Regions from separate parts of the Paenibacillus sp. FSL R5-0766 genome, predicted to be linked through region 4. Evidence: riboswitches for the same ligand, from Rfam matches in the RefSeq annotation. Region 4 holds a riboswitch; each other region holds the start of a gene.
The links. Region 4 has a riboswitch for thiamine pyrophosphate ahead of MKY66_RS02330 (ABC transporter substrate-binding protein). Riboswitches for the same ligand answer to the same signal wherever they lie in the genome.

Region 1: it holds a riboswitch for thiamine pyrophosphate, as region 4 does, so the genes downstream of both, thiC (phosphomethylpyrimidine synthase ThiC) here and MKY66_RS02330 (ABC transporter substrate-binding protein) in region 4, are expected to answer to the same signal.
Region 2: it holds a riboswitch for thiamine pyrophosphate, as region 4 does, so the genes downstream of both, MKY66_RS17635 (thiamine phosphate synthase) here and MKY66_RS02330 (ABC transporter substrate-binding protein) in region 4, are expected to answer to the same signal.
Region 3: it holds a riboswitch for thiamine pyrophosphate, as region 4 does, so the genes downstream of both, MKY66_RS04550 (ECF transporter S component) here and MKY66_RS02330 (ABC transporter substrate-binding protein) in region 4, are expected to answer to the same signal.

Annotation. Positions count from the first base shown of each region.
Region 1 is NZ_CP150227.1:756,118-763,502, forward strand. It holds gene MKY66_RS03530 (Fe-Mn family superoxide dismutase) at 88-1,368, opposite strand; gene MKY66_RS03535 (alpha/beta hydrolase) at 1,519-2,544, opposite strand; gene MKY66_RS03540 (IclR family transcriptional regulator) at 2,904-3,647, shown strand; TPP riboswitch at 3,796-3,909, shown strand; gene thiC (phosphomethylpyrimidine synthase ThiC) at 4,331-6,115, shown strand; gene MKY66_RS03550 (hypothetical protein) at 6,569-7,255, opposite strand.
Region 2 is NZ_CP150227.1:4,108,110-4,115,494, forward strand. It holds gene MKY66_RS17610 (response regulator transcription factor) at 1-221, opposite strand, end outside; gene MKY66_RS17615 (ThiF family adenylyltransferase) at 341-1,390, opposite strand; gene MKY66_RS17620 (thiazole synthase) at 1,387-2,154, opposite strand; gene thiS (sulfur carrier protein ThiS) at 2,157-2,360, opposite strand; gene thiO (glycine oxidase ThiO) at 2,357-3,529, opposite strand; gene MKY66_RS17635 (thiamine phosphate synthase) at 3,547-4,242, opposite strand; TPP riboswitch at 4,434-4,543, opposite strand; gene MKY66_RS17640 (ABC-F family ATP-binding cassette domain-containing protein) at 4,619-6,169, opposite strand; gene MKY66_RS17645 (hypothetical protein) at 6,308-7,291, opposite strand; gene MKY66_RS17650 (hypothetical protein) at 7,278-7,385, opposite strand, start outside.
Region 3 is NZ_CP150227.1:991,205-998,589, reverse strand. It holds gene MKY66_RS04565 (PQQ-binding-like beta-propeller repeat protein) at 1-852, opposite strand, end outside; gene MKY66_RS04560 (energy-coupling factor transporter transmembrane component T) at 955-1,749, opposite strand; gene MKY66_RS04555 (ABC transporter ATP-binding protein) at 1,724-3,295, opposite strand; gene MKY66_RS04550 (ECF transporter S component) at 3,296-3,889, opposite strand; TPP riboswitch at 4,332-4,442, opposite strand; gene MKY66_RS04545 (copper amine oxidase N-terminal domain-containing protein) at 4,609-5,562, shown strand; gene MKY66_RS04540 (pectate lyase) at 5,748-6,416, opposite strand; gene MKY66_RS04535 (radical SAM/SPASM domain-containing protein) at 6,766-7,385, opposite strand, start outside.
Region 4 is NZ_CP150227.1:491,086-498,470, forward strand. It holds gene MKY66_RS02300 (TetR family transcriptional regulator) at 1-504, shown strand, start outside; gene nfsA (oxygen-insensitive NADPH nitroreductase) at 497-1,240, shown strand; gene MKY66_RS02310 (TatD family hydrolase) at 1,561-2,391, opposite strand; gene MKY66_RS02315 (ABC transporter ATP-binding protein) at 2,473-3,375, opposite strand; gene MKY66_RS02320 (ABC transporter permease) at 3,413-4,171, opposite strand; gene MKY66_RS02325 (MTH1187 family thiamine-binding protein) at 4,171-4,461, opposite strand; gene MKY66_RS02330 (ABC transporter substrate-binding protein) at 4,678-5,718, opposite strand; TPP riboswitch at 5,940-6,052, opposite strand; gene MKY66_RS02335 (phospholipase D family protein) at 6,592-7,385, shown strand, end outside.

The DNA of each region.
Region 1 (7,385 bases), 270 kb from region 4:
TTGCTTTTTTGTCTACACCAAAAGAGATATCGTTCAGTCATTCGGCTGGAGATATCTCTTTTTTCTCTAATCCATCTAACCCCAAGCTTAATAAGGCGGCCACAACAACTTGCGTGCCGTTTCGTAACGCTCGGCAATAGCGGGCCAGTAGACAACGTTCCACCAGTCTTCAATATACTTTTTGCGTTCATTCTGATGTTTCAGATAGTAGGCATGTTCCCACACATCCAGTGGCAGGAGCGGTACGATATCGGACTGGGACAGGTTCTGGTGTTTTTCCGCCTGCAAAATCTCCAAACGATGTGCTCTCGGGCTCCAGACAAGCATCGCCCAGCCACTGCCTTCCACCTTGTTCGCGGCTTCCGTGAATTGATTCTTAAACGCTTCATAACTTCCGAAATCCCGCTTGATCTGCTCTGCCAGCATACCGGAAGGTTTGCCGCCGCCAGCAGGATTCATAATTGTCCAGAAGATCGTATGCAGGTAGTGGCCTGCCCCGTTGAAGGCAAGTTCACGTTCCCAATGTTTGATGAGTTCAAAGTTATTCTTTTTTCTCGATTCCGCCAGCTTCTTCTCTGCTACATTTAGTCCGTCCACATAAGATTGATGGTGTTTGTCATGATGGATACGCATCGTCAGCTCATCAATATGTGGCTCTAGCGCATTGTACGCATAGGGGAGAGGCGGCAGTGTGTGTCCTCCGATGGGAACCGGCTTCTCTTTTACGGGAGGTGCTGTAGAGCTGGGTGTGGCTTGTGTTGTTCCGGTAGAAGGTGGTTGAATGGTTGCGGATTGGATATGAGCTGAACCGGCAGGTGCATTTACATTTCCCTCTGGAGAAGTTGGAGCTTCTGAAGCTTGGCGATGGACGCTTCCTGACTCTGACGTATGCAACGCATTTTCCAGAAAAAGTGATGGCTCCGAATCCGTTTCACGCAAAATGCCAGGTTGGCCAAGCGTATCCAATACGCCCAGAAAATACTCCGACTCGCGGATAAAATGCAGAATGAGTACTTTGGCAAGCGGAACAGCTTGCACAGCAGCACTTTGCTCCAGAAGAACGTATAGCTGTTTGATGAACTCTCTCGATTGCTGCCGAGCTGCCAACACAAGTTGATCGATACAACGAACCATGTAGGGAGCAGGCGGATGGGTTCCAGGCAATAGTTGTTTTAAAAGCTGATTGGCTACTCGCTCACTGTTTGCAAAGGTAACCTCCCATTCCTCCAGTAGCTTGACGTATGGGGGCTCCAGATCAGGAACCAGGGCACGAATGACGAGTGTATGTTCTTTCTCCTGCTCTTTCCAGAAACGGATTTCCTCCAATGTCCGCAGAGGCAGCAGGTGACCATATCCATACCAGTTCATCTTTATTTTGAACCTCCTTCAGATCAAATTCATTGCATGCAGACCGTCTGTTCATGCGTCCCAAGAGTATATTCCGCGAGCTTGTTGTCCTATGAGTGCAAAAAAAGAGCCCCTGAGGGCTCTGAAAAAATTCGGATGATTGAAATTTGGTTATTCTCCACTATTCGTGTTCTGTACATCGTCACTGCTTGTTTTCGTTACATGACTCAGGAAAGTTGAGACACGGCGCAGATATTCCTTTGGATGCTCCCGGAAGATCAACTCATGATGCGCATCCTGGACAATCCATTCATCGGAGTATGGATTGGTCTGGTTGGCGGCGAGATGCTCCGCAATTGGATAAGGCGCCTTCTCGTCCTCTGTGCCATGGATGAAGAAAATCGGGAACGGATAATCTTCCTTTTTCACTTCCTGGTATGGAATCTGTTGTAATCCGGTACCATTCAGAACAGGGAACAACAGATTCATGATCTCGAGTGTAGGCTGACGCGGGAGATCGATCTGGTTATGAATGTTGTGGTACAGCGTATCCGGCTCAAGCAGGAACGTACTGTCCAGAATCATCGCATCCACTTCCTGGGTAATCAGTCCAGTTTGAAGGGCCGTACCGGCACCCATGGAGAAACCCCAGACAACCAGTTCCTGCGCACCTCGCTGCTTGGCGAACTGGATGGCACCCAGCAATTGCTGTGACTCAGCTTTGCCACCTGTGGCTACAGCTTTGTTCACCTGTGAGGCGAAGCCATAATCGAACATGACCACGTTGAACCCAAGTTGATGGGCATAGTGGGCCAGGTCATACATGGGTACCCATGTTTCTTCACGATTGGCACCATAGCCGTGACTGAAAATAATCGTTTTGCTTGCAGCGTTGTCAGCAGGTATATACCATCCCTGCATCGTCCGGCTGCCATCTGCTGCCGGGAACGTGATGTCTTCGTACTTCATGTTCTTGGCCTGCATTGGATTGGAGAAGACCGGCGCTACAATAGGATTGGATAATACCCATGCGATATAACCATGCAGTGCAATAAAACAAAACAGTAGAAAAAATACAACGGAGAGCAGCAACGCTACGATAATATGTTTGAACCGAATCAGCCTCGGTGATAGGGAAGAGGGCAGATCGGACACTTTTGTCTGCAGCGGGGCTTCGCTCTGGGATGTTGGATACATGAATGCCCCTCCTTTGAAGTTCAGTTGAAGATAACAACGACATGAAAAGAGAATTGCGTCGATTTCAGAGCCTGCTTCAGAGCGATATCTTAATGTAATATATCTTTATCGTATGTTCCAATATAGTCAAAGTCAATTGATTGAGGGCATTTGTTACGCAATTGTTATATAGTTCTTAAGATATATGGGTAACATTACCTTAGTGTGTAAATTACAGGGGATTAAGTCTTATAAAAAGGAAAAATTTACACGTTGGCATATTTTGATTTTGGCTCTTTTTGGTTTACAGATGAGACCGTTTCTCATATAATTTATGTAACCAAGTTTCATGTGATGAAACATGAGGAGGGCATCATGCCATGGAAGATCGCAAGTTAACCGTCCGGGCTGTGGAACGGGCGCTGGATATATTATTATGTTTTACCACACGCAGTGATCTGGGACTCACCGAAATTGCCAGCCAGATTGGCCTGCACAAAAGTACAGTGCACCGTTTGATGGCTACGCTGGAGGATCGAGGGTTCGTGATCCGCGATGCAGCAACAGAGAAGTACAGACTTGGCATCCGAATCTGGGAATTGTCGGCTCACATGTCCCGCAGTGATGATCCCGCTATTCTGCTGCTGCCTGCGATGGAGCGACTGAGAGATCGATTGGGGGAGACCGTGAGTCTGTACCTGCGTGATGGGAGTGAAAGGATACGGATTCAAGCTGTGCAAAGTGATCAGGCGATTCGCCGAGTTGCTCCCGTTGGTGTTAGACTGCCGCTGTCTGTGGGCGCTTCCAGCAAAGTTTTGATGGCGTTTGCCACGGATGAGGATCGTGAAGAACTGATGAATGGGCCTGAATGGCCGGTGTTTATTGATCCGGCGGTGTATTTGGCGCAGATGGGAGATATCCGGGATAACGGATATGCGACGAGTTATGAGGAACGTGAGCCGGGAGCTGCCGCGGTATCTGTACCGATTATGGATCGCAGAGGCAATATTGCAGCCGCACTCTCGGTCTCAGGGCCTGTCAGCCGACTCTCACAGGAGACATTGCATGAATACGCACCTGTGCTAAAGGAAGCGGCTACGCAAATGGGGCTCATGTTATCCTGATGTTGAGGTAAGGTTATTCTCCAATTGAGTTGGTGTTCTGGAATATAAAGGTTGTTTTTATGTTCCGGTTGCGCTACTCTGTTATGGACGGCCCAGCGGAGCCAGCATCATTGAATATGAACTGCGGCATGTGTATGCCGCAACTTGTTAACGTTACTAGGGGAGTCCGAATTGTCCGGACTGAGACGGAATCGCATGAGATTCCGGACCCTTTGCACCTGATCTGGATCATACCAGCGTAGGGAAGTAATCGGCGATATGACCACAACCACCACATGATGTGACCCTTGTAGGGCTCCGTTAAGGAGCTTCATAAAGGTGCATTATTGGTGATGGACATTAAAAGTCGGTTCCTTCGGGGACCGGCTTTTTTATATACAGGGAACAGGCGATATAGCGCGGATTCTATGGGCCTCTTTTTCAATAACCTGCGAAAGTGGGCTTGGATGAGGAGGGAAGTCACCATAGATCCATGATCTGCGGCAGCCTTCGGTCTGTTGTGAACTGTACATAAATAATGTCTCCCCTGGTCTGGTGTAGGATCGCTCTTTCTTCTCTGCATTGCGCATGATTTGGGACAGGTACGTAAGTGACCTAATGATGAAACCAACCAAACAAGCGAACGAACACTGAGGAGGAGACAAGTGAACATGAGTACAAGAAATCAAACGGGACAACAAGCGATGGAACAGGAACATAACGATCAGCAGGTGGAAAAAGAAACAGGGGCGGCCGGACGGGTTCAGCCCTTTCCCGGCAGCCGCAAAGTCTACATTCAGGGCTCACGGCCAGACATTGCTGTTCCTGAACGTGAAATAGCCCTTCATGACACGAATACTCCCCAAGGGGTGGAGCATAACGAACCGCTGCGTGTCTACGATACGAGCGGCCCGATGACCGATCCCGCATTTCATGCGGATATCCGTGCAGGTCTGCCATCCCTGCGCACACGTTGGATCACAGAGCGCGGCGATGTCGAAGCTTACCAAGGCCGTACAGTTAAACCGGAGGATAACGGACTGAAACCCGGAGGGAAGAGAGCCGGCGCTGAAGAGTACCCCGGATTACGAGGCAAACCGCTGCGAGCACAGACAGGCCGCTGTGTGACCCAGATGCACTACGCGAGGCAGGGAGTCATTACGGCAGAGATGGAGTTTGCCGCCATTCGTGAAGGCGTGGAACCGGAATTTGTGCGGCAAGAGCTGGCGAGTGGACGGGCCATCCTGCCGTCTAACATCAATCACCCGGAGAGTGAGCCGATGTTGATCGGTCGTCATTTTCATGTGAAGATCAATGCCAACATTGGCAACTCTGCTGTATCCTCTTCCATCGAGGAAGAGGTCGAGAAGATGACCTGGGCGGTACGCTGGGGATCGGATACGGTGATGGATCTGTCCACAGGCAAAAACATTCATACCACCCGGGAATGGATCATCCGTAATTCACCTGTGCCGATTGGTACGGTGCCGCTGTATCAGGCGCTGGAGAAGGTGAATGGCGAAGCGGAAGCGCTGACCTGGGAGTTATACCGTGACACGCTCATTGAGCAGGCAGAGCAGGGCGTGGACTACTTTACGATTCATGCAGGTGTACTGCTGCGTTATATCCCGATGACGGCCAAGCGGATGACAGGCATTGTGTCTCGCGGTGGGTCCATTATGGCAGCATGGTGTCTAGCGCATCATCAGGAGAATTTTTTGTACACTCATTTTGAAGAAATCTGCGAGATTATGAAAAGGTATGATGTGGCGTTTTCGCTGGGAGATGGACTTCGTCCTGGCAGTATCTACGACGCGAATGATGAAGCACAGATGGCGGAACTGGCTACGCTCGGGGAACTGACGCAGATCGCGTGGAAGCATGATGTGCAGGTGATGATCGAAGGTCCTGGGCATGTGCCGATGCATAAGATCAAGGAGAATGTGGACTTGCAGATGGAGATATGTAAAGAAGCACCGTTCTATACGCTGGGGCCGCTGACGACCGACATTGCCCCGGGTTACGATCACATCACATCCGCCATTGGTGCGGCCATGATTGGCTGGTTCGGCACGTCGATGCTCTGTTATGTTACGCCAAAAGAACATTTGGGCCTGCCCAACAAGGATGATGTGCGGGAAGGGGTCATCGCCTACAAGATCGCGGCCCACGCTGCCGATCTGGCGAAGGGACATCCACGTGCCCAGCGCCGCGATGACGCATTGTCCAAAGCGCGGTTCGAGTTCCGTTGGCGTGACCAGTTCAACCTGTCACTGGACCCTGAACGTGCGCTGTCCTACCATGATGAGACGCTGCCAGCAGAAGGAGCCAAAGAAGCTCACTTCTGCTCCATGTGCGGACCAAAGTTCTGTAGCATGCGCATCACGCAGGACATTCGTGCCTTTGCGGCGGACAAAGGATTGTCCGAGAATGAGGCTGTAGCTGCCGGGATGCAGGAAAAGGCGGAGGAATATCGGACACGCTCCTAGGCGCCGGTACAGCGCAAGCTGGGCAGTCTGACATCGTTTGAAGGTGAGAATACTGCTATCATGTCGACTTTTTCATCTTATTGATCAGCTTCCTGATACTTTTTATCAGCATTATGGTTGATTGTCTAGCAGATGTTTAATAAAATGAATGTAAGTAAACACCAATAAGAGTAGCCAGGCCAATGGCTACTCCTGCACAGCATTTGCGGTGGGTATTCCTCCGAGTGCAGCAAGTTCAGATGAAGTGACCCGTCAGGCCGTCAACCTGTGGCGGGTCACTTCTTTTTACGATCAATGTATGTCAGGAGCGCAATAATTAACATCGCGAACACGATTACATCGTTAAAAGAGAAGTTCATAGGATCACCTCCCACTGGGGGCAAGCCTATTTCCCACCACAGTAGTTTTCACATGTTTTAGCGATTGTAAAATTTCACTTCAAACCAGCCACTACTATCGAGCCAGGCCCAAATTATTCTCCAAATACGTCGCAAGCAATGCCAGCGGGCTATGGATTGGAATACCGCGATCTATTGTAACCTGTGCAGCAGCGGGAGCCATAGACAGTTGGGCTGCCACTACCGTTTTATCCGGATACTGCTCAGCAATCTGATGTAAGCCTTCTCGTACCGCTTCGAGATATCCTTGCTGATCTCCACGCATAATCAACTCAAATGTCCCAGAGATGCACACTGCTTCCGTCTGAGATGTCTTGGCAACGTGTAGTTGCCCATTCTCATCCTCTTGCTGTAATGCCTGATTCACCCGTGCCATCGTTCCTTCAATAGTTGCCGGGTTGGTGAATGCGATGATGTAATCTCCTGGTACTCGCCGCATCTCCTGCAATAACGGATCATCTATGCCGATCACAGGCACAGGGACCTGTGTGGCTTCCTGCTCCAGTACTGTCGCAAACAGAGTACACGTGACCAGAATGGCATGGGCATGACACTCGGCGATCCATTGGAGCGTCTGGGCTACTTTCTTGTGAATGACGACCTCGTTAAAGTCAGCGTCATGTTTAAGACGATCCAGACCTGGATCGACATAATGGACCAATTCAACTTCATAAGGAGCAAGCGTCTCTTCAATTAAGGCGATGTTGGAATAATGAGCGTGAAAACAACCAATGGTGATCATGTGCTAAGTCCCCTTTAACAGTTCGTATATGTCATGGATCTTTTAGATATTTAAACCATTATAGAAACATGCCTGAGAACTGTACAGTCGTTTATGGCTCCACGCCAATAACCGCCCTTCCGCCAAGCTG
Region 2 (7,385 bases), 3.4 Mb from region 4:
AACCATCGTTTTAACTCTAATTTCTGATCCTGACCACAATTCTTCTTCCCCTCTTCCCGGTCTACCAGGATGATTAGGTTAATATGCAGCAACGAAGGCTCGACGGATTGGTTTAGTTCGGACCACTCCATTCGTTTCACCTCATACCCTTCGCTACATAAAACATCCTGAATAAGGCTGACCTGCTCTCCTGCTCCAATCAGCAAAATGGCTGTTTTCACTCTTTTTCACCCGGCCTGTCTCTATCCCCACTGCTCGCAGCAATGGTTGGTACAGATAGCATGCCGTAAAATGAAAAAGTCCATTCCCTCAAGGGAACAGACTTTGCTTCTTTCGTGCTTTAACCAAAGTAGCGATGGACGAGCGTACGTGCTTCAGCTGTGTCTTTTGTTCCGTGTACGAGGACACGTCCATCTTGGAAAATGACCATTCTGTAGACCCCTGTTGTAAAAGAAACCAGAAACGGATTGGATTCCACTTTTCCTTCTTGAAGTCTATCCAGACGTTCCGCTGTTTGTTGAAGATCCAGATTCATACGCCGTGCAGGTCGGATCTGAACGGTGTCCCTGCCACACAACACATCGGTTTTCTCCAGATTGGACGCAGAAAGATATGGATACGTTGCCGAAGTGCCGCAGGAAGAACAGTCTTGCTTTTTCGCACCATCCACATTGATGGATATGTATTCGTTCCTCCACACGTCAAATGACAATAACTTACGTCTCAATGCATTTGCATTGCCACTAAGTAACTTCATCGCTTCTGCGGTCTGATTCGCCGTTACCATCTGTACCGCTTGAGGTATGATGCCAGACGTATCACAGGTATCTCCACCCAGAGGGACTTCACCCAGCAAACAATTTAAACATGGCGTATCTCCAGGCATAAATGTATAGGTAATACCGTAACTACCTACGCATCCACCATAAATCCAGGGAATACGGTGCTTCTGTGCCATATCATTAATGAGTAGTCGGGTATCAAAATTATCCGTTGCATCCATGATCAAGTCTGTATGCTGAACGAGTTCTTCCAACTCATCTACTCTGACGTCCAACACTTTCCCTTCCACATGAACCGTGGAATTAATGGCAGATAAACGTTTTTCCGCCGCCATTGCCTTCGGTATCCGCTCAAGCGCGTCCTGTTCTACATATAATTGCTGTCGCTGCAGGTTACTCCACTCCACATAATCACGATCCACAATTGTTAAGTGTCCGACTCCTGAACGAACTAACGTTTCTGCAATTCCTGTTCCGAGTGCGCCAGCGCCTACAATTAAAACTCTGCTGCCCTTTAATCTGGCCTGGCCTTCCTTACCAAGTGGCGCGTAACGTTCCTGTCTGGAATAACGATCGGCCTGCTCGGAAGATGTTATTTGATCTGTCATGTATGAACCATTCCTTCCACCGGACTACTGGCTGCTGCATAACGCTTTATGGGAATCATGCCTGCCTCATATGCCAATCTACCCGCTTCTACCCCCAATCGCATTGCTTTAGCCATGCTCACTGGATCCCCTGATCCGGATACGGCTGTATTTAACAATACACCATCTGCACCAAGTTCCATCGCATAAGCAGCATCTTTTGGGGAGCGCAACCCTGCATCCACAATTACAGGTACAACGGCCTGCTCAATGATGATCTCAAGGTTATAGGGATTGATGATGCCTCTGCCAGCTCCGATGGGAGAAGCGCCAGGCATTACAGCATGTACGCCAAGCAATTGCAGCCTTTTGGCCAGAATGACATCATCTGAAATATAAGGCAATACCGTGAAGCCCTTTTCAAGCAAAATTTCGCAAGCCTTGTACGTTTCAATCGGATCTGGGAGTAACGTGTTTCCATCTCCGATGACTTCGACTTTTATCATATCACAAAGTCCTGAAGCCCGCGCAAGCTCGGCAATCCGCACCGCCTCTTCCGCAGTGGAAGCCCCCGCCGTATTCGGAAGAAGTGTGTATTTATCCAGATCCAACGTATCCAGGAAATGCTTCTGATTACGTTCCTCCAGATTCAGACGACGAACAGCAAAGGTTAAAACTTCCGTTTCAGATGCTTCCACAGCCTGACTTTGCACTTCCAGATCGGAAAACTTGCCTGTTCCGAGCAACAATCTGGACTCAAACGTATATTTACCAATGTTCAACATCATCAACCGCCTCCTACAAAATGTACAATCTCAATTCGATCGCCTTCTCTTAATGCCGTCGTTTCATGGTACTCGCGGGTTAAAATATGCTTATTCAGCTCTACAACTACAGTCTTGACTTGCAGATCAAAAGATTGAAGCAGTTTATCCACACGATTCAATCTGTCTTCAATCTCCATCCGTTGACCATTAACGATGATATTCACTGCACCACTCCCTTTCTGTTCAATCGCTCAGGGCTCAGCGCCTCAATTCCGAGCTCTTCTGAGCTTTTGCCCACGAGCAATTCAGCGATTAGTCTGCCTGTTATCGCACTGAGCAAAATACCGTTACGGTAATGTCCAAAGGCGGCAAACAGCCCAGGAACACTTTCGCAAGCACCTATATAAGGCAGACCATCCGGAGTTGCCGGCCTTACGCCTGCCCACGCCCGCAAAAATTGTGCTTCTTTCATCCCAGGCACCCAGTGGGTAGCCGCAGTTAATAGCTTCTGAACACCCTGTACAGAAACGTTCAGATCCGTTCTGCCTGGCAGACTGGTTGCCCCGAGCCAAACTTCTCCATTGGCTTTGGGAACTATATAGATATCCTCTGCATACACCGTTCTATCAGGTCTGTACCCTGCATGTTCATCTGAGAACTGAACGGCGGCTATTTCACCTTTTACCGACCACACAGGCAAGCTCAGATTCACATGTCTCATCAACTCTTCACTCTGTAATCCAGCCGCTATAATGACATGTTTGCATCTCATCTCACCGATCGATGTGGTGATTCCCTGCACACCGTGTTCGTTTGCTTGCACACGTATATCCTGTATGTCCTCCATTACCCGTGCTCCCATTGCTTGAGCGGATTCGGCGTATGCCTTCGTTAGGTGGACTGGGAGAATTTCACTCTCGTAAGGTCTGTAATAGGCTCCATACGTATCTCTGTTAAGCCATGATGCCTCCTGCTGCACAACGGAACGATCCCACCACACCTCATCAGCAGAAGTAGACAACGCAGACTTCCGATTGTCCTTATAACTACTTAATTCACTGTATGAACGAAAAGGAGTTAGGAATCCTTGGCGTTGCAGACCAGTCTCTACCTCACTGAGTGTAGCCATCAGCACCTGTTGCTCGGTAAGTAACTGTCTACTCTGCCTGGCAAGCTTAGCCATCAAAGGATGAGCAAAATCTTCACTGTCTGCTGCCAGCATTCCAGCCGCGGCGCACGAAGTTCCTCCCGCGATTGCTGAACGCTCTACCAACAGTACATCTTGTCCACGAGAGGCAAGCTCATAAGCAATGGCACAACCAACGACGCCTCCACCTACAATAATGGTTTCGGCATGAACCTTATCCGGTCTATCAGTAATGATCTTCTTCATCAGCTCATCTCCTTGATTCAGCGGCTCAAACTTTCTGTACCAACGATAGCCTGCCTTAATAATGCAGCCGCCCGATCCGGGGAATCGCTCGCCCATACATTCGAGATCACAGCGACTCCCTGTGCGCCTGCAGAGTGAATAGAGTGAATGTTTCCCGGTTCGATACCCCCAATCGCCATGACAGGAATGGAGACACCAGAGCACACTTCAGCCAGAGCATATAATCCTCTTGGTTCAAGATCAGGCTTACTGTTGGTTGAGTAGACATGCCCGAAGAAAAGGTAATCGACTCCCCGTTCTTCAGCGATTTTTGCCTCATCGATTGAATGAACAGATACACCCAGACGAAGTCGCTGCACATTGCTTATAGCTGCAGGGTTATAGTTACGTATTGCATCTTGCCCCCAATGTACACCGCCATGGATGTCATTCTGTGAAGGCAGCTCTGAACCATTGATAACGATACGACAAGATGGAACGCCAACACCACGCAGACTTTCAGCCCAAGCGATCTTTTGTTGCCACGAGAGTTGTTTCTCTCGTATGTGAATATAGTCCACCCAAGGCCACACGTTCTTTGCAGCTTTTACAAAAGATGCTTGATCCCCTGCACCCGTAGATACAACATGCAGTTCAAATGATCCGTGTACATGTTCATGAGAAAATACCGTACTGTTCATCTCCTTCCAGACATGAATGCTATGAAAACACAAAAAAGCCACTCCCGTAGGGGAGTGGCTGCGTATTAATTATAGGACCAGATGACTGACTGATACATACAGTTCATTTCGTGCAATAAAGCTATAGACTCTATAGCCTTAACGTTATACACGCAACTGCATGTTTCAATTCGTTAAACAGACGGTTGAATCCTTCGAATTGCCGTTTGCTCACGTCATTCACTGAAACGCGCTCGCCACTTCCCTACGCTGGTATGATCCAGATCAGGTGCAAAGGGTCCGGAATCGCATTCTTCCATCTCAGCCGCATCGTGCGGCCCCCCTAGTGTTCATATGAAGTTGTAGCCTATGTTACCATAGACGGATTTTTTTGTCACCGTCATTTCTGTTAAACATTGTCTTGAATCGTCTAGTTTTTCTCAGACCATTCTTCGACATTCCATGTTTTGGTGACCCAACCCTCGTAGAAATCAGGTTCATGAGATACCAGTAACACCGTTCCCTTGAATTCTTGCAAAGCACGCTGCAACTCCGCTTTAGCTGTGACATCCAGATGGTTTGTCGGCTCATCGAATAGAATCCAGTTGCTTTCACGCATCAAGAGTTTGCATAAACGAACCTTGGCTTGCTCTCCACCACTCAGCATGTTAAGCGGACGGGTAATGTGCTCATTTTTCAACCCACAGCGAGCGAGATGTCCTCGGACCTCATTCTGGGTCAAATGTGAAAACTCATTCCAGACATCCTCAATCGGCGTGATATTTCCAGCACGAACTTCCTGCTCAAAATAGGCCGTTTCGAGATAATCTCCCAAAAAGGTCTTTCCACTAAGTGGAGATATTTTGCCCAGGATAGTTTTCAGCAGTGTCGATTTACCCACACCATTACAACCTACGATAGCAATTTTCTCACTACGTTCGATTGTCATTGTCATCTTAGGCAGCAAAGGATACGTATATCCAATTTCAAAATCAATGCCCTCAAAGACCGTTTTGCTGCTCGCACGGGCATCCTTGAATTTGAACGTTGGTTTAGCTGCTTCATCTGGACGATCAATACGTTCAATTCTGTCCAGCTGTTTCTCCCGGCTCTTCGCTCGACCTGAAGTTGAAGCACGTGCCTTGTTACGCTGAATGAAATCTTCCTGTTTCTTGATGTACTCTTGCTGCTTCTCGTATGCATCAATATGCTGGGCTTTATTCATATCAGCCATCTCGAGGAACTTGTTATAGTTCGCTGCATATCTCGTTAATTTGGCAAATTCCAAATGATAAATGACATTTACGACTTCATTCATGAATTCCGTGTCATGGGAGATTAAGAGAAACGCGTGTGGGTAGTCCTTCAGGTAACGTGACAGCCATTCAATGTGCTCTACATCCAGATAGTTGGTCGGCTCATCCAGTAAAAGAGCTGTAGGTTTCTCAAGCAGAAGCTTGGCAAGAAGCACCTTGGTACGTTGTCCACCACTTAGAGCTGCGACATCTCGATCCAGACCAATTGCGGATAAACCAAGACCATTGGCCATCTCTTCCACTTTTACGTCAATCAGATAAAAGTCGCCCTGTTCCAGTTGTTCCTGAATATCGCCCATCTCTTCCAGCAACTGCTCCAGCTTATCTGGATCTGCATCTGCCATCTGGTCCGTAATATTCATCATTTCTTTTTCCAATTCAAGCAACGGAAGGAATGCATCCTTAAGCACGTCACGAATGGTTTTGCCTGGGGTAAGCTTCGTGTGCTGATCCAGATATCCATAACGGACCTTAGGTGTCCATTCCACTTTTCCACTATCTTTAAGCAATTTACCGGTAAGGATGTTCATTAATGTGGATTTACCCACACCATTGGCACCAACAAGTCCTACGCGCTCTCCGGCAAGTAAACGAAACGATACATTTTTAAATAACGTGCGATCTCCAAAATTGTGACTTACGTTCTCTACTGACAATAAACTCATAAGATGAGGTTGCTCCTATCTATTAGACATTACTTTTGTTATTGTTCCGAAACCCTATTCTAGCACAGGTCCAGTCTTTTCTGAAAGTAATGTAAACAGTTCAGGAACCTCTTACATGATTTTGTCATACAGGCTAACCTAACGATTAGAGCATTTATATTCGAAATAGCCTTGTGCAGCTGCTTGTCTTGCGTCTGTGAACACCTCTTCAGCACGGTAACCATTACCACATGTGGAGGGGTAATAGTACCTGATACCCGTTAAAGGATCTACCCCACCTACGATGGCCGTTTTCTTCACAAGTCTGCCTCCACCGATCGCATAATTGTTGATCTTCTGGTCACCCACACCTATACCTTGGATAAAGGCCATAATCCCTATATCGTTAATGGAGTTGTACCATTCTTCCTGCGCAATCAGGGGCATCGTAAAAGTATAGGAAATACCGTTCTTTCTGGCAAACTCATTATGGCGGTTAATCACATCAGCCAGATCATCCTGCACAGTAGTCACAATCCGGCTTTGTCTAACTTGCTCAAATACGCTGGTATTCTGAAGTAAAGGAATCTGTGCGCTTGAGGCCAGTTCTTTTTGAAATCCTTCAATCCATTTCCCTGCGTTTGCGTCATAGGCATATACGTAGTCGTCCAGTGTAAAGTTAATACTGTTACCATTAGAATCTGAATATGTATAAGGTTTCTTGGGGCTCCACACTTGCCTGAAAGAATCTTCAAGGTTACCCGTCATCTCTGTTTCTGTGGACAACATATAATAGCCATCATAATCCAGAATAACCACGGCAGGAATGTAATTAAACATGTTTCGAATAGCTGCGGGATCATCCTGAATCCCCATATTCAAAGCCATCGTCTGAGTAAATGTTAACAAGGCAAGCTCTTTGTCCGCTTTAACAAACTTGGTTGAATCATAACCCGCTTCATCATTTTGTTTCTCATTCTGATGCATGACTGCACCTGCATCCATGACTGCAGTTTGAAGTGCAGATCTGTATCGTTGACCAAGATATTGAGCCTCCTCGGCATCTTGCGTATGGAGTGAGATGATCCAGAAAAGCGGGAAAAAGATCAGCACGAATACAATGGAAAGCTCAGTAATCTTCATTGAGAACCATACCTCCGTATGTTACAAATACCGCTGAAGCCTGAGCCGTACCACTCAACCATTCACGAATGAGCATGGAAGGTGTACGATTTGT
Region 3 (7,385 bases), 500 kb from region 4:
TTCCCGCTCATATCTCCAGGTCTGTCCAATACTCATTGAATCACCCGTGAAATTTAGATTGCTTGAACTCTCTTTCCAATCCGGCTCGCCTAACCACCCAGCCACTTGTTTGGATGTGGTTGCCTTGTTCAGCTTAACATCTGTCAGATGGCGTATAACCGAAGTTGGCAGCGATGCATCCTGTTGGAACCAGCTATCAGCCACATTCATCCGCTGTTCTATAGCCTGTGCCTTGATCCAGAAGAGTCCTGGCCGATACGTGAAGGATTCTTTATTCCAGACTCGTGGGGCAATGGAGACCCCATACCATCCTTTCCACTTTGCAACAATAACAGCCTGATCTGTTAGCGCTTTCTCACTAGACCAGATTGTAGAACTATCTGGAGCCAGATACAGCTTGCTGCCTGATTGGAGCGTGAAGCTTTGGGGAGCTGTTTCCGTCATGCTTCTGCTCTCCTTCAAGGCATACCAACTTGGCAGCCAAAAGTCTCCATGATCGGTTGACTTAAGCTGCACCCACTCGCCTCGAACCGAGGCCAACGTATACTTTTCGTATTTTGATGTATAGTATTCAATCCCCATCTGGTCAGCAGCCACACTGCCGTCCCTTCTGTTTTTGAACAGAGGAATGTCATTCATGAGTGTAACGGGTTCTCCTTGTTTGTAGGCCAACTGTGTTGATAAGACTTGAGAACTTGCCCCCAAGGCTTGTGGTGTTGTAACCAAAGCTTGTCCTCCAAGCACGACCATTTTGGAATCCAGCAGCATCCATCCCGTCAACAGCGCAGCTGATAATCCAGTCATGGTAATCCATTTGTACCCCGTTCTCTGCCTGTCAGGACCCGTCTTCACTCTCGTTCATCCCCATCCATTAGAAGGTATTTCCAATAGAGACGCAGAAAAAAAGGAAAAAGTTACTGTTTACCTCAATATATTTCTATCTATCTCCCAATATTACCTTACATCCACCATCGTAGCATGATAAGGAAAGGTAACCCCGATGTAATAAGCAGCTGTTAAGGTGAGGATATAATAAAATACAAACCACAGATCAGCTCGCGAATAGCCAATCTGAATGTAATACGTTCGGCTCGCGCCATCTGTGAACCCTTTCGCTTCCATCGCTACCGCCATTCGCTGTGCACGGCGAATGCTCTGTGCCAGCAGCGGAATAGCGTAACGCTTGAGTGTACCATACACGTTCCAGCGAGAGCCACGTTGCCGTGTTCCACGTATACGAATAGCGTAACGGAGCGTCTGGAATTCATCCAGCAAAATCGGGATCATGCGCATCGCGGCCAGAAAGCTATAGGCATATTTTGCAGGAAGCCGCCACTGCTGCATCAGGGAATAAAACAGCCTTACCGGCTTCGTTGTCAGTCCGAACAGCAAGCCAGCCGCTGCCATGCTCAACGAGCGAAAACCCAAGTGTAGACCGCGATAGAAACTCTCTTCGGTTATGTGAATCAATCCCCACTTATACCATGTGGTCTCACCCTTACCAAACATCATCATACCTGTAGACGTGGAGATAAACACCAGAATGAATGGTGATGCGTACAGCATCAATCTATACCACGGATGACCTGTCCAGCACAGTAACAGCATCATCGCCAACGCTACGTTGGCCATTACATTCAGATTGTGAATGAGGATAACGATGACAAACATCATCGTCAGAATGATCATCTTTAATCCCGGATTGACGTTATGAAGCCAGGTTTCACGGTGAGGAAACGACAGTTGCATCAGATAACCTCCCCTCATCTACCGTCCAGATTCGGGTGCAATATCTTTTTACAATTTCACGATCATGGGTAACCATAACAATGGCTGTTCCCTCTCTCCGCAATTGCTCCAGCTGTGCTAACATGGCGAACGTATTCCGGGCATCCTGTCCAAAAGTAGGTTCATCCAACAGCAGTATTCGCTGCTCTCTCACCAGTGCAGAGGCAACGCTCAAGCGTCGTTTCTGCCCCATCGATAATTGGTAGGGATGACGCTCGGACAGGTCGATTAGTCCAAATTGATTCAACATATGATCAGTTCTGGCAAGTCTTTCTTCCGTTGTAAGCCTGCCCCCCAGTAATGAGAATTCCACTTCTTCCGCGACCGTGTTGGTCACAAATTGAAACTCCGGGTTCTGAAATACAAACGCAATTCGATCTGCAAGCTGCTCCGTTTTGCCAGAAGGCTGACCTTCCACCTCATAATGACCTGTTGTTTTCAGGATATTCATCAGAGATAACAACAATGAACTCTTGCCTGCTCCATTAGCTCCGACAATACCAATCCAGTCTCCATGCCATACTTTGGCCTGTTCCACCTGAATGAAGGGTGTTTTCCCACGCCATCCGGTGAACTGCTGCAAGTCCAGTGCAGGCTGAGAGGCGGGTGATACAGGTGATAAGGATGAGACGTGAGATATGGGGGATATACCCGGTGTATCGGATAAGCCAGACGATTGCTGTGCTTCCAAACTTGAGATGCCGTGATCCACACACACTTGAAGCTCTCCAGTAGCACTTCCCTCTTCTTCCTTAGCTGCCTGCTCGTGCTCATCCCACACACCCGGATACCAGATTCCATAAGCCTTCAGCTTGCCCCGTTCATCCGTAAATACCTGCTGTGCTGGCCCATCCGCCACAATCTTTCCTTCAGGTGACAACACAATGATGCGGTCGACCATATCCACAATCTCGTTTATTTTGTGTTCAACGATGATGATCGTTTTGTCACTGGCGATCCGTTTGACGGTATCCCATACCTGGGAAGTCCCCTCATCGTCCAGCAGTGCAGTGGGTTCATCCAAAAACAATACCTCCGGGTCCATGGCAAGCATCGAAGCAATTGCAAGACGCTGCTTCATCCCCTGAGACATGGACTGGATCAATACACGATTCTGTTCAAAGGATAACCCCACTTGTTTCAGATAATATTCAATCAGAGCAGGCATCTCTTCACGCGAAATATTTCGGTTTTCCAGAACAAATGCGATCTCTTCATCCGTAAAGGTCATACAGAACTGGGTATCCGGATCTTGAAAGACCACTCCTGCTTGGGCGGGAACCTGAATATCATCACATTTCATCGGAATCTCAACCGAACGTGGTATCAGACCGCTCAGAATTTGCAATAACGTCGATTTACCGGAGCCACTTGGGCCAAGCAACAGCACTTTCTCCCCTTGACGCACAGAAAGAGACAAGCCTTGAAATACCAAGGCTTTCTCTCCCGGGAACTTGCATCTTAGATTAGTTACACTTACCGCTTGCGAATTCCCCTCTCCGCTCATCTAATCCAGCGCCTCATAATCCTGTTTGGATACCGGTCTGAGTGAGCGTGTTACACCGGTCAGTTCCAATGCTTTGGCGAGATAATAAGCGAACACTCCAGCAATCAGAATACTTCCAATGAAGCGGAACCCGATAAATAACGTATAATTCCAGGCCGAGAGTGAATCAATATATCCGTACTGGTAATCCAGCAAAAGCGAAGCCGCTGCAGCTCCTACGGCTGCAAGACAGGTGACAAACAGATTGGTTTTGCGATACAAAAATGCGGCGAAGAATATCTCAGCTCCCAATCCTTGCAACAGACCATACACCAGTGTGGACATGCCCCATTCACTACCCAAGAAAGCACTTACCGTTGAAGCCGCAACTTCGGCAAGAATAGCCACGCCTGGTTTACGAATGATAACAAAAGCAAACGTGCCCGCCATAAACCACATGCCATAGATCATCTGCTCCGCATGAACGCCAAATGGTTTCATCAAGTCATATGTAGGTCCCCATATCTTGTAAATCACCCCAAACACTACTGCGATCACGATGGTTACCAGAATATCCGTTAGTTTCAATCGCTTGTTGCCTGCTGTTGTTGCCATGTTCTCTACGTCCTTCCTTTGTTCCCTGTGGGGGTTGTAAAAGTGTGTGTTCAAAAAGACTGGTTTTCAGTACCAAGAAGATAGGATGAAGCTAGAAATGGAGTAGCCGAGCGTAGGGAAAACTACGTGAGCAACCGCAATGTTTCCAAAGGAAACATACTTCGTAAGCCTCCCGCTTATTTCGGCTGAATTCCATATTCGATGCTGATGATGCCGTCAGGCATCCTTCGTAATCAAAAGCAGACTTTTTGAACAACCTCTAAAAATAAAAGAAAAAGCCTCCCCGATTCCGGGCAGGCCTTACGCACAGTGTACAATCCTCACAATGATGTATTGGATGGATGTCGAAAATACGGAATATCAACCAGCTCTCCTCCGCCCTGGCAGATACACCACCACAGTTCAAAGAGGTCTGTTGTTCATTCCCACAATTCACCCTTACATATTGCAAATCCATGTTCTCTACGCTGGCATTACCCAGATCAGATGTACGGTCAGCGGCACAAGGCCACTCTCTCAGCCCAACTTCATTGAGCTCCCGGTTCACTTATTTCATTGCTTCTAATGTACATCAGATGGGTATTTGTGGCAATCCCTAGAAGAATCATCATGCTTCATTTGGGGTAAAAGGAAGGGGATATCTAACGATTCACTTTCCATAATATGCAACATTTAGGTTATACAGTCCGTCTTAAACATTAGAAGGGAGATTGATACTGATGAAAAATTACAACTCTGTTTGGCAGCTTAAAACATGGAAAATGGTCCTTGCCGCTTCGATACTCACCGCAGGCACGGCACCAGCCTTACTCTCATCCACTGTGGCGGAAGCCGCAGCAACTAAACCTAAACCGACAGCTTATATTAACAATGTTCAAGCTCAATATGATGTTGTCATACGGCAGGGTATTACGTACGTGGCATTGACGGAGCTTCAATTCCTTGGCAACTATACGTTTGGCTACAATAACAAAACAAAAGAGATCAGTATTAGCACAGGCAGCGATAAGTATGTCCTTACACCTAACAGCAAAACAATGAAAAAAAACGGTCAGAATGCGACATTATCCTCCGCGCCGATTCTGGTGAATGGTAAAGCGATGCTTCCGCTCCGTGCCATCGGTGAAGCTTTTGGTGCCAAGGTGCAATGGAACCAGAAGGCCAAGGAAGCTTACATTTACACTACAGATGCTACGATTGTAAAAGAATATAACAGTTCCGATCTGACTGTGGCACGTGAAGCCGCATTGCATCTGCCACGCTTCTCTGAACTGGGACAAGCACGTCTGGACATTCGCAACCCTTTGGGTCCGGTGGATTCCTCCATTGAATACATTTTTGAACAAGGTAAAAAAGATCGTTTCTTCGTTGTTGAGGATAACGATCTGATCAGCTATTATATCCTTAAAAATGGAAGTGCCCTGCTACAATGGCAGGCCAACATCAGCAAAACTGCTGGAACCATCGGAGACCTGTTCTTTATTAAAACCAAAGCCGTTGCTGAAGCAGGGACTCGTCCTTCCGTAGCAGGTCATACACTCGTGTCATTTAAGTACTCTCACATGCTTGAAGAAACCTCTTACGAGATCATGAACAAATTGGGCTCCATCGATACCGGTTCTGTTGCCCCCGAGAAAGGCAAAGTCATTGTTGAAGTTCCGGGAGAAAAATAATTGAGCCTCCGCTATAAAATATTGCTCAGCAGAACTATACTATGACATCTGCATTACAAAAGAGCGTCCCTCAAAGTCAGTGTGGCAATGACCTTGGGACGCTCTTTTTAGCGTTATATTCCAAATTACTTCCAGTCACAAGCGGGGCTTAAACCTTTAACAACTCAAGCGATTCAATCTTCTGTTTAATATTGCGTGTTTCCAGACTGGCTCGTTTTCCCTGAAGCAAACCCCTTGAACAACGTTGGTACTTTGGAATAACGGGTATTCGTAATTTTGCCTTGTGATGTACTGCTGTCTGTACGCATAATCGAATCTTTCACATTGGAAATGTTGGAGTTATCCAGCGTCATGTTAACTGCAAAGGAAGTTCCACCATTTTGGCGAACCAGTTTGCCAATATCGTCTGCACGGAAATTTTTGATGTTAATTGTTCCAGCTGCATTCATCTGGAACACTTTATCATAAGCCTTATACGCTGCCCCACCGGTAATGTTAACCGTTCCGGCAGACTTCAATGTCAGTGCATCCTCACCCACATCCTGCCAGACCACATTCGATATATTACAGTTGCCATAACAGTGAACACCATCAGCAGCTGGTGATCCAATGTTTACGTTTTTGAGCGTGGCCCCTGCCTCCAGACGGAAGACTGGCTTCTGATTTTCTGCTTGAGATCCGTCGCCTAGTGTGGAAGGATTAGCTACAAATGTTTTGCCTTGACCATCATAGGTCGTGCCCTTTGGAACAACAATGGTTGAATTTACAACGGTAGGTGCAGCCGCAGCCGGAACGGCACCAAATATAGAAGCAACCAAACCAGCGGACAGTAACAACGTCAACATTTTTTTCATAATTTTATTCCTCCCTTATTCTCTCGTTATTTGGTATTGTACAAGCCTGAGCTTGTCCTGGGAGATCGTCAGAGGTGCACCTCTGTCCGACCCACAACCTAATCCTACCAAATAAGGAAGGTAACTAGAATAATCATTAGATCAGATATATCATGACAACGCATAATCCCTGTCATATCGGCATTTTTTGCATATCAGGTCTCTCAAACAATATGCTGATATCAACCTCAGGTATGCTCATTTGTAATGTATGTACCCTTCACTTGAATCCCCGATCACAAAGAAAGACCACTACATTTGTCTCCAAATGTGTGATCTTGAATGTCTTCTGGCTTCCTCATATAAGATATCAGGCTCCAAATCTCTGACGATAACCGCACTTTCGACACAACTCTTCTACAGCTTCGCGTTTGGAGAAGCCATATACCAGATTGTTCGCTCGCTCACCCTCAATAATCTCCGAGAATGACTTCTCGTGCACATTACCCAGGTTAATCACACCCTCGCCATCGAGACAGCATGGAACCACCGTTCCATCTACAAGCACAGCTGCCTGACCACGCAATGCATGGCAGAAGCCTTTGCCGTCATCTTCAGGTGCATCCAGACTTGGCCACTGGAACTCATGGTCCTGATTCAGGTATACATTTGGGGCAATTTTGACCCCACTGCCTGGGACTACTTTTTCCTCAATACGGAAGTCCAGATTGAACTCACGTTCCAATACTTCAAGGGTCTCCCGATTTCGATTCATCTGAGCATTTGTGAAGTTATCCTGTGTCAGATTCCACAGTCGGAATGAGATGATGACATTGTGCTTAACGGCCTCGTGTACAAAGGACAAAATATGACGCAGGTAACCGTCACGGTCTGTTGAACCTTCATGCCCATCGAAGCTGTGCAGGGAGAAATTCATCTGCCGCAGCGCCGGTTTGCCAAGCAATTTATGCTGAGTCTTGGGCAACAGGG
Region 4 (7,385 bases):
ATCTGTGATGAGGCGGGTGCGAACGTGTCACTGGTCTCATACCATTTTGGCGGCAAAGAAAAGGTGTTCGAAGCCTTATTTGAGCATTTTTTCCCTGGGCATATGATGAACTCGCTGGCGGAAGAATCCATGTCCTCGCCTGTCGAAGGCATCCGACGAATTATTGGTGAAGTTGTGAAGTTCACGATGACGGATCGGGAGATGAGCGATATTGTGCAGCTAGAAATTACACTTCGTACACATCGCACAGCTACCGTATTTCGTTTTCTGGACCCCGTCTGGACTCGAGTTAAGGAACTTCTGCAAGAAGGAAAAGACCAGGGATTGTTTCAGATTGAGTCCGTAACTTATGCGATGCTTCAGGTGATGGGTGTGGCCTTGGCACACAAACGGGCCAAGAATTCACGGTTTGGCTTTGAATATCAGGATATGAATACAGACGAACTCGCTGAGCAGACAATTGAGTTCGTACTTCGAGGATTGGGAGTGAACAGCCATGAATGAAACCATTGAGTTAATGATGAAACACCGCTCTGTACGCAAATTCAAGCCAGACCCGGTGAGTGATGAGCAGCTTGCAGCCATCGTAGCAGCGGGTCAGATGGCTTCTTCTTCAAGTAGTGTACAAGCCTATACCGTCATTGCTGTGACTGACATAGAGCAGAAATCCAAGCTGGCTGAATTGGCAGGCAATCAGGCCTACGTCAATGAATGTCCGGTGTTTCTCGTATGGTGTGCTGATCTGTATCGGCTGAGTGATGCTGCGAAACGTCATCTTCCTGAAAAGGAATCGTATGCTGATTCAACAGAGAATTTCATGGTAGCCACGATTGATGCTGCTCTGGCTTCCCAGAATGCCGCTCTTGCAGCGGAGTCACTAGGATTCGGAATCGTATATATTGGGGGGCTTCGTACCCGGATTGAGGAAGTAGCTGAGTTGCTGGATTTGCCGGAAGGAGTATATCCGGTGTATGGCATGTGCATTGGTGTTGCAGATCAGGAAACGGGAATTCGGCCGCGTCTGCCGCTGGATGCAGTCCTGCATCATAATCGTTATAATGCCGAGCAGAGCATCAAAGGTGTTGAGCAGTATGATGAGACAACGACGGCGTACATGAAAGAACGGACTAACGGTGAACGAACGACCCCATGGTCCGAACTGATGGCGAAGCGCCTGACTGAGCCGACAAGGTTGCAAGTGAGACCGTTCCTGGAAGGCAAAGGATTCTTGAAGCGTTAAGTTGAACTGAAGGTAGTTACACTTGCCACTCCGATGACAGAACAACCTTCCGATCGCTGTTATCCCCAGATTTTTTGATCCAATTTTTGTGAAGGTGAAAATCTAGTGATAGCGTATGCTTCCGAAGTAGCTTTCTTGCAGAAAGCTTTTAGGCGAACGCTGCTTCCTCAGGTTATTTCTGTCCTCTACGTTCCTGTGTAAAAATTTAGTTCAACTGATATATAATAGTAGACTAGAAGTCAGTCGGTGGCGAAGCCGACTGGCTTCTTTGTGCTGTGCTGGCAGGGCAAGCGAGAGTACTTGCTGTTACCTGATTGTACTTAAGTTAAGCCATAGAAACGCTTTGTGTTCTGATAAAAGAGCCGGGCGGCCCGCTCGGTTCCCATACCGGTGATCTCACTCCATGCCTGGATAACCTGTCTGGTCATGGCCGGGTGTGTCATTCGTCCCTGAAACGGCCCTTCGAAGGGCCAAGGTCCATCGGTCTCGGCCATCACTTGCTCCGATGGATATTGCCGGGCGAGTTCACGAATCTCTTCTTCGTAATGAATATCTGGCGTGAAAGAGATGAAATAGCCATTATCAGCCATGCGTCTAATGGTTTCGCGAGAACCCTTGAACCAGTGGAAATGGGCGCGTCGGAACTGATTTTGCTCCAGCAAATCACAGACGATATCCGCATCTTCGTATACCGCATGAAGGACAAGTGGTTTGTTGTGCTTTTTGGCGAGCTGGATGAAACGTTCAAGCAACTCGATATACCCGCTCTGATCGAAGCGCTGCCCTGCCTTCTCCGCTTCCTGACGGTTGTAATAGGGAAGACCGATCTCTCCGATGGCTATAGCTTGTCCGATATGCTCTTCGATCCATTGGAAGAACAGATTCATTTCTGCAACGGACGGCAGTTCCTGTTCTGGATGGAAACCGAAGGCTGGATAGATGTTACGTGGATGTTGTTTTGCAAGCTCCAGATTGGCCTGGGCAGAAGCGAGATTCATGGACACGGCGATGACTGCCTCGACTTGTTGAGACGGGAAAGATAACAGCATCTCGCGTTGTTCGTCAGGGGTATACTGATCGAAGTGAATATGAGCATCAATTAATGGTGCAAAAGCTTGAGAATGCACGAGGGAATTCCTCCTTGTGGTCATTTATATTCTAACTATGTTACGCAGAATTCCTTGTGGTGGATCACCCATTAAAGGAAAATAATAACTTAAAAACCCGCACTATCAAGATAGGCGGGCTTTCTGCTGTTCTTCTCTCATCCACTGTGCAATCTGCCGTTTACGCTCCAGAAAAGCGGATTGCTCCGTAATTTCTTCTCGTCTTGGGCGATCAAAAGGAACATGTACCTCGTGCAACACCGTTGCAGGTCGGTTGGATAACACATAGACCCGATCCGCTAGCAGCAATGCTTCTTCGATATTATGGGTGATGAACAGCACCGAGCGGCGGTTCTGTTCCCAGATATCGAGCAGCCAGCGCTGCATGTCACTACGTGTCAGTGCATCCAGCGCGCTGAAAGGTTCGTCCAGCAGCATGAGTTCCTGCGGACTGAGCAGGGCGCGCAAAAATGCCGCACGCTGCTGCATTCCGCCCGACAGCATATGAGGGTATGCCTGCTCGAATCCGGCAAGACCCACGCTACTTAACCACTTACGAGCTTCTGCAAGTGCTTCGGCCCGAGGGGGAGCGCTTGAAGCTACTTCACCAGCAAGCAGTACATTGTCTTCAATGGTACGCCACGGGAAAAGAGCAGGCTGTTGTGGCATATAACTAATCTTGCCACGCTGTCCCGTTACATTCTGACCGTTCATAAGTACTTGGCCTTCCTGTGGCTTAAGCAGACCACCGATGATATGGAAAAGGGTGCTTTTACCACAGCCGGATGGCCCAACGATAGCGACAAACTCGCCTTGCTCCACGGTCAGGGACAGGCCGTTCAGAACCGGTAACCTGCTTCGCCGTTCGCGGAATGAAGCATGAACGTCAACGACGTCCAATGCAGGCGGAACCGGAGCAGTATTGGCAGGTCGATCAGGGGTAGCCGGGTGAAGCTTTTCACCGTGCTTTGGCTCCATTGCGCGTGCTCCTCGTTCAGGCTGGTCGTGTTCGTCCTGTTGCCAATTCATATGGTCATCACTTCCTAATATACAGATTACTTCTTTACTATCGCTTCTGTGGCCGCCAGCGCACGAGAAGCTTCTCCAGCAGGGCAATGAACAGGAAGAGCAGCAAGCTGAGCGCGACAATAATCATAATCGCCACGAATAAACGATCGGTGCGATAAGCTGACTTTTGCAGCATCATATAATAACCAATACCCTTGTCTGCGCCAATCCATTCGGCGATGATGGCTCCCATCACACTATAGGTAGCGGCGATTTTGACACCGGAGAACACGGATGGCAACGCATGGGGGAGCTCCAGCTTCCAGAAGATATGATGACGTTTCGCACCAGCCATGCGCATATAGTTCATCATGGCCGCGTCAGTACGGGTCAAGCCGTCCATAGCCGCCACCGCAACGGGGAAGAAACAGACCAGGATGATCGTAATCAGCTTGGGCAGCAGCCCGAATCCGAACCAGATTAACAGGAGCGGTGCGAGCGCGATGGTCGGGATATTTTGACTAAGAATAAGTAAAGGATACAGGGCTGACTTGAGAAAAGGGACCAAATGCAGCACCATCGCAATCAGCAATCCGACCGCCGTGCCAGCCGCGAATCCGATCAGCGTTAACTGAATGGTTGCGGAGGCGTGCATGCCAAGTCGCTCGGCCTGAGTTGCCGCTTCGCGGGCGATGTCGGACGGTGCAGGCAGCATCCATTTCTCAATATGGAAGAGGGAGACGGCTCCCTGCCATATCGCTATAAAGAGAATAACCGCCACAATGGGCGGCCATACACTTTTGAAATAGGCATGCATTAGCGATACTTCTCCGTCAGGGTATCCATGCTGAAGCCAGTAGGGCTATGGGCAATTTTGATCTGGGAGATGATGCTTGGGCTGCCAGCCTCCACAAGTACCTCGTGCATTTTACGGACAACCTCCAGCAGTTCCTCCAGTTCCCCCTCGATCGTGGTGTCGAGTGCGTTCACCTGATATTTCAGGCCGGATTGCTGAATAACTTCAATGGCGCGATCTACGTAAGGATAAGAGTTCTCGCCATTTGGCGTTTTCGGGATAACCTGAATGCTAAGTAATGTGCTTGCCATGAGAGATCACGGCTCCTTTCGTGATAAATTGCATGAATTGAACCAGGTTTACACTTATCACTCCGATTGCAGTACCCTCTTCCGATCACTGTTATCCCCGGATTTCTTTAATGAATTCTAATGGAGGAAATCCGGGGATAAAGGTGAGCGCTTCGCTTCTTCAGATGGGTTCTGCACTCTTCGTTCTTGTGTAAAAAAGTTAAACTTAAGCAATTTTTATTGGGGTAAAAACGCGTTCGTATATGCCTTGCTCACATCGATCTGTTCATCCAGCAGTTTTTTGCTAAACATCCAGTCAGTGTAGTTTTGCCACACTTCCTGTTTTTGTTCTCCCCAGCGCGGGGCGTCATCTGTGTACTTTGGACTAAGCCATTTCTGGCTTGCCAGTACCAATTCCTTATCCAGATCCGGTACGGCCTTGATCAGAATGTTTGCTGCGTCTTCGGGATGATCAATTGCGTATTGATACCCTTCGGAGGTGGCTTTCAGGAATGCTTTCACCAACTCGGGGTCGTTTTGGATCGTCTGCTCGTTGGTTACGAGGACAGGCGTGTAGTAATCCAATGCATCTGAATAATCCTTCACATATAACATGTCGATTGGTTCCCCGCGCAGTTCGGCTTCAATACCCGTCCAGGCGTAGAAAATCCACGCAAAATCAATATCCCGTTTCACTGCGGTGAAAAAGTCAGCGTCACCCATGTTAATATTTTTCACTTTCGATACATCAGCTCCGTCGCCTTCCATAATGGATTGCATCACGGCTTCTTCCACAGGGGAACCCCAACCGCCATAGGTTTTACCTTCAAAGTCTTTCGGTGACTTGATATTCCGATCCGCCGGAGCAGCGAAACCAGATGTATTATGCTGAATAACTGCTGCGATGGAGACCAATGGAACACCCTGTGTGCGGGCTTGAGTTACACTCTCCTGATAACTTACGCCAAAAGGCACTTCATTGGAGGCAACCATCGTATCTGCGCCACCGGCACCTGGTTGTACAATCTCCACGTTCAAGCCTTCGGCCTTGTAAAAACCTTGATCTACAGCCGCATACAGGCCGGTATGATTCGTATTTGGTGTCCAGTCGAGCACCACTTTAATATCTTTCAGGGCGGCAGTGTCACCTTCGTTGCTGCTTTCCGTATTTGTGTTGCCGTTCTGCCCAGCTGGGGCAGCTTCTTTGCCACCACATGCGGCTACAGTCACCATAAGCACGCATAAGAGCAACAATCCCATCGTTTTACGCCATTTCATCTGTGGTTCTCTCCTTCGGTATGTCCGGCCGATTGGCCCGGGGTACTCCTTGGCTTCATATCCAATCATCTTGCATAAATCGACAGATTTATACCAGTTGAGATCTGGATAACGTCACTTTTTTTAGCTCTCTGGCTATATAAAAGAACATTAAAAAAGCGTCCCGTATTCCGGGACGCGTGCAGGCGTTAGAGAGGTGGCGTTCAGCCATAGGGCTGTGCCATTTCGATATACTCCGATTCCTACGCTGGCATAATCCAGATCAGGTCTAAGGGTTAGTATCTTGGTGGGATACACTCTCAGCCGGCCAATTCCGACTCCCCTGGGAAACTATGAAGTTACGGGCATTACTAGGTGTAATTATAGGCCAGCAGGTGGAACGTGTCCAGTCAGGAACTGGATGGGGACACGTATGAAATTATCAAACAGGCCGTTATACATATGTATATCAGCCTGTTTAGATGTGTTATTTTCAATAATTATCGTGGCGAATCATATAAGGAAATCTGGCTGATTGCAAAAGCATCGAGTGGGCCATAGCCTCAGTGCTGAGGATCTGGAAGGTTTCCAACAAAAACTTGGATCAAATCCGATGTTTGATATCTCATCGCATCAGGGCTGCTTTCCCTATTTCAGTGATCAGCTTTTGATCGTTTGACCTTGACCGGAGACGCTTGCTTCATTTAAACAACATAATTTAGATACAAAAGGAGATAGTACTGCTATATAAATAATTATTTTTTACATATGGGGGCGTACTGAATGATCCTTAAAACCATATTCGCAATTATTCTGTCCTATTGTGTCTACGTTTTTTTCACAGCTTACCTTTTATTTTTGGTTCCGTCTCCATCTACTATTGAAAATACGGATATGCAAAAATTGTTAACAGCAGGAAGTACGACAGATCGCGTACTGCTCTTGGAGGACGGCTTTCAATCCGGTCAGGTGAGAATCCAGACCATTCGAGAGGCGAAAACAAGCATCGACCTGGCTTATTACTCCATCCAAAAAGGAAAAACATCTCAACTCTTTTTTGCTGCTTTATTCGATGCGGCTGATCGGGGTGTTCATGTTCGAATCATTTTAGACGGGATTTTTCACAACATGCGCGGAGAATTGCGTGATATTCCAGATGCCATTGCAGCTCACCCCAATGTGGAGTTAAGGTATTATGAACCACTCAACATAGTTATGCCATGGACATGGCATAACCGTCTGCATGACAAGATCTTTCTTGTCGACAACACATATGGCATCATTGGCGGCCAAAATATTGGTGATAGATACATGGCATTGCAACCCAAAAAAGACTATGTATTCGATCGGGATGTCCTTGTTTACAATCCAAACCATAATAAAAACAGCACGGTTGTTGAAATGAAAAAATATATAGATCGGTTATGGGAACATCCATTCACCAAACCAGAAAAACATGCCAAACGTCAGCATCATACAAAGGGGTTACAAGAGCTGGATCAGCTGGCTGAGTTATATAAAAAAGCTCAGGCTGAGAGCGATCCTTTTGTTAAAGTGTTGCCGAAGGAATGGGCTCAAGGGGCTCTTCGTTCCGACCACGTCGCTTTCATTCACAATCCAATCCAGAGGCTGTATAAAGACCCGACCATGTGGAGAGCATTTGTTCATTTCGCCAATCAAGCAAAGTC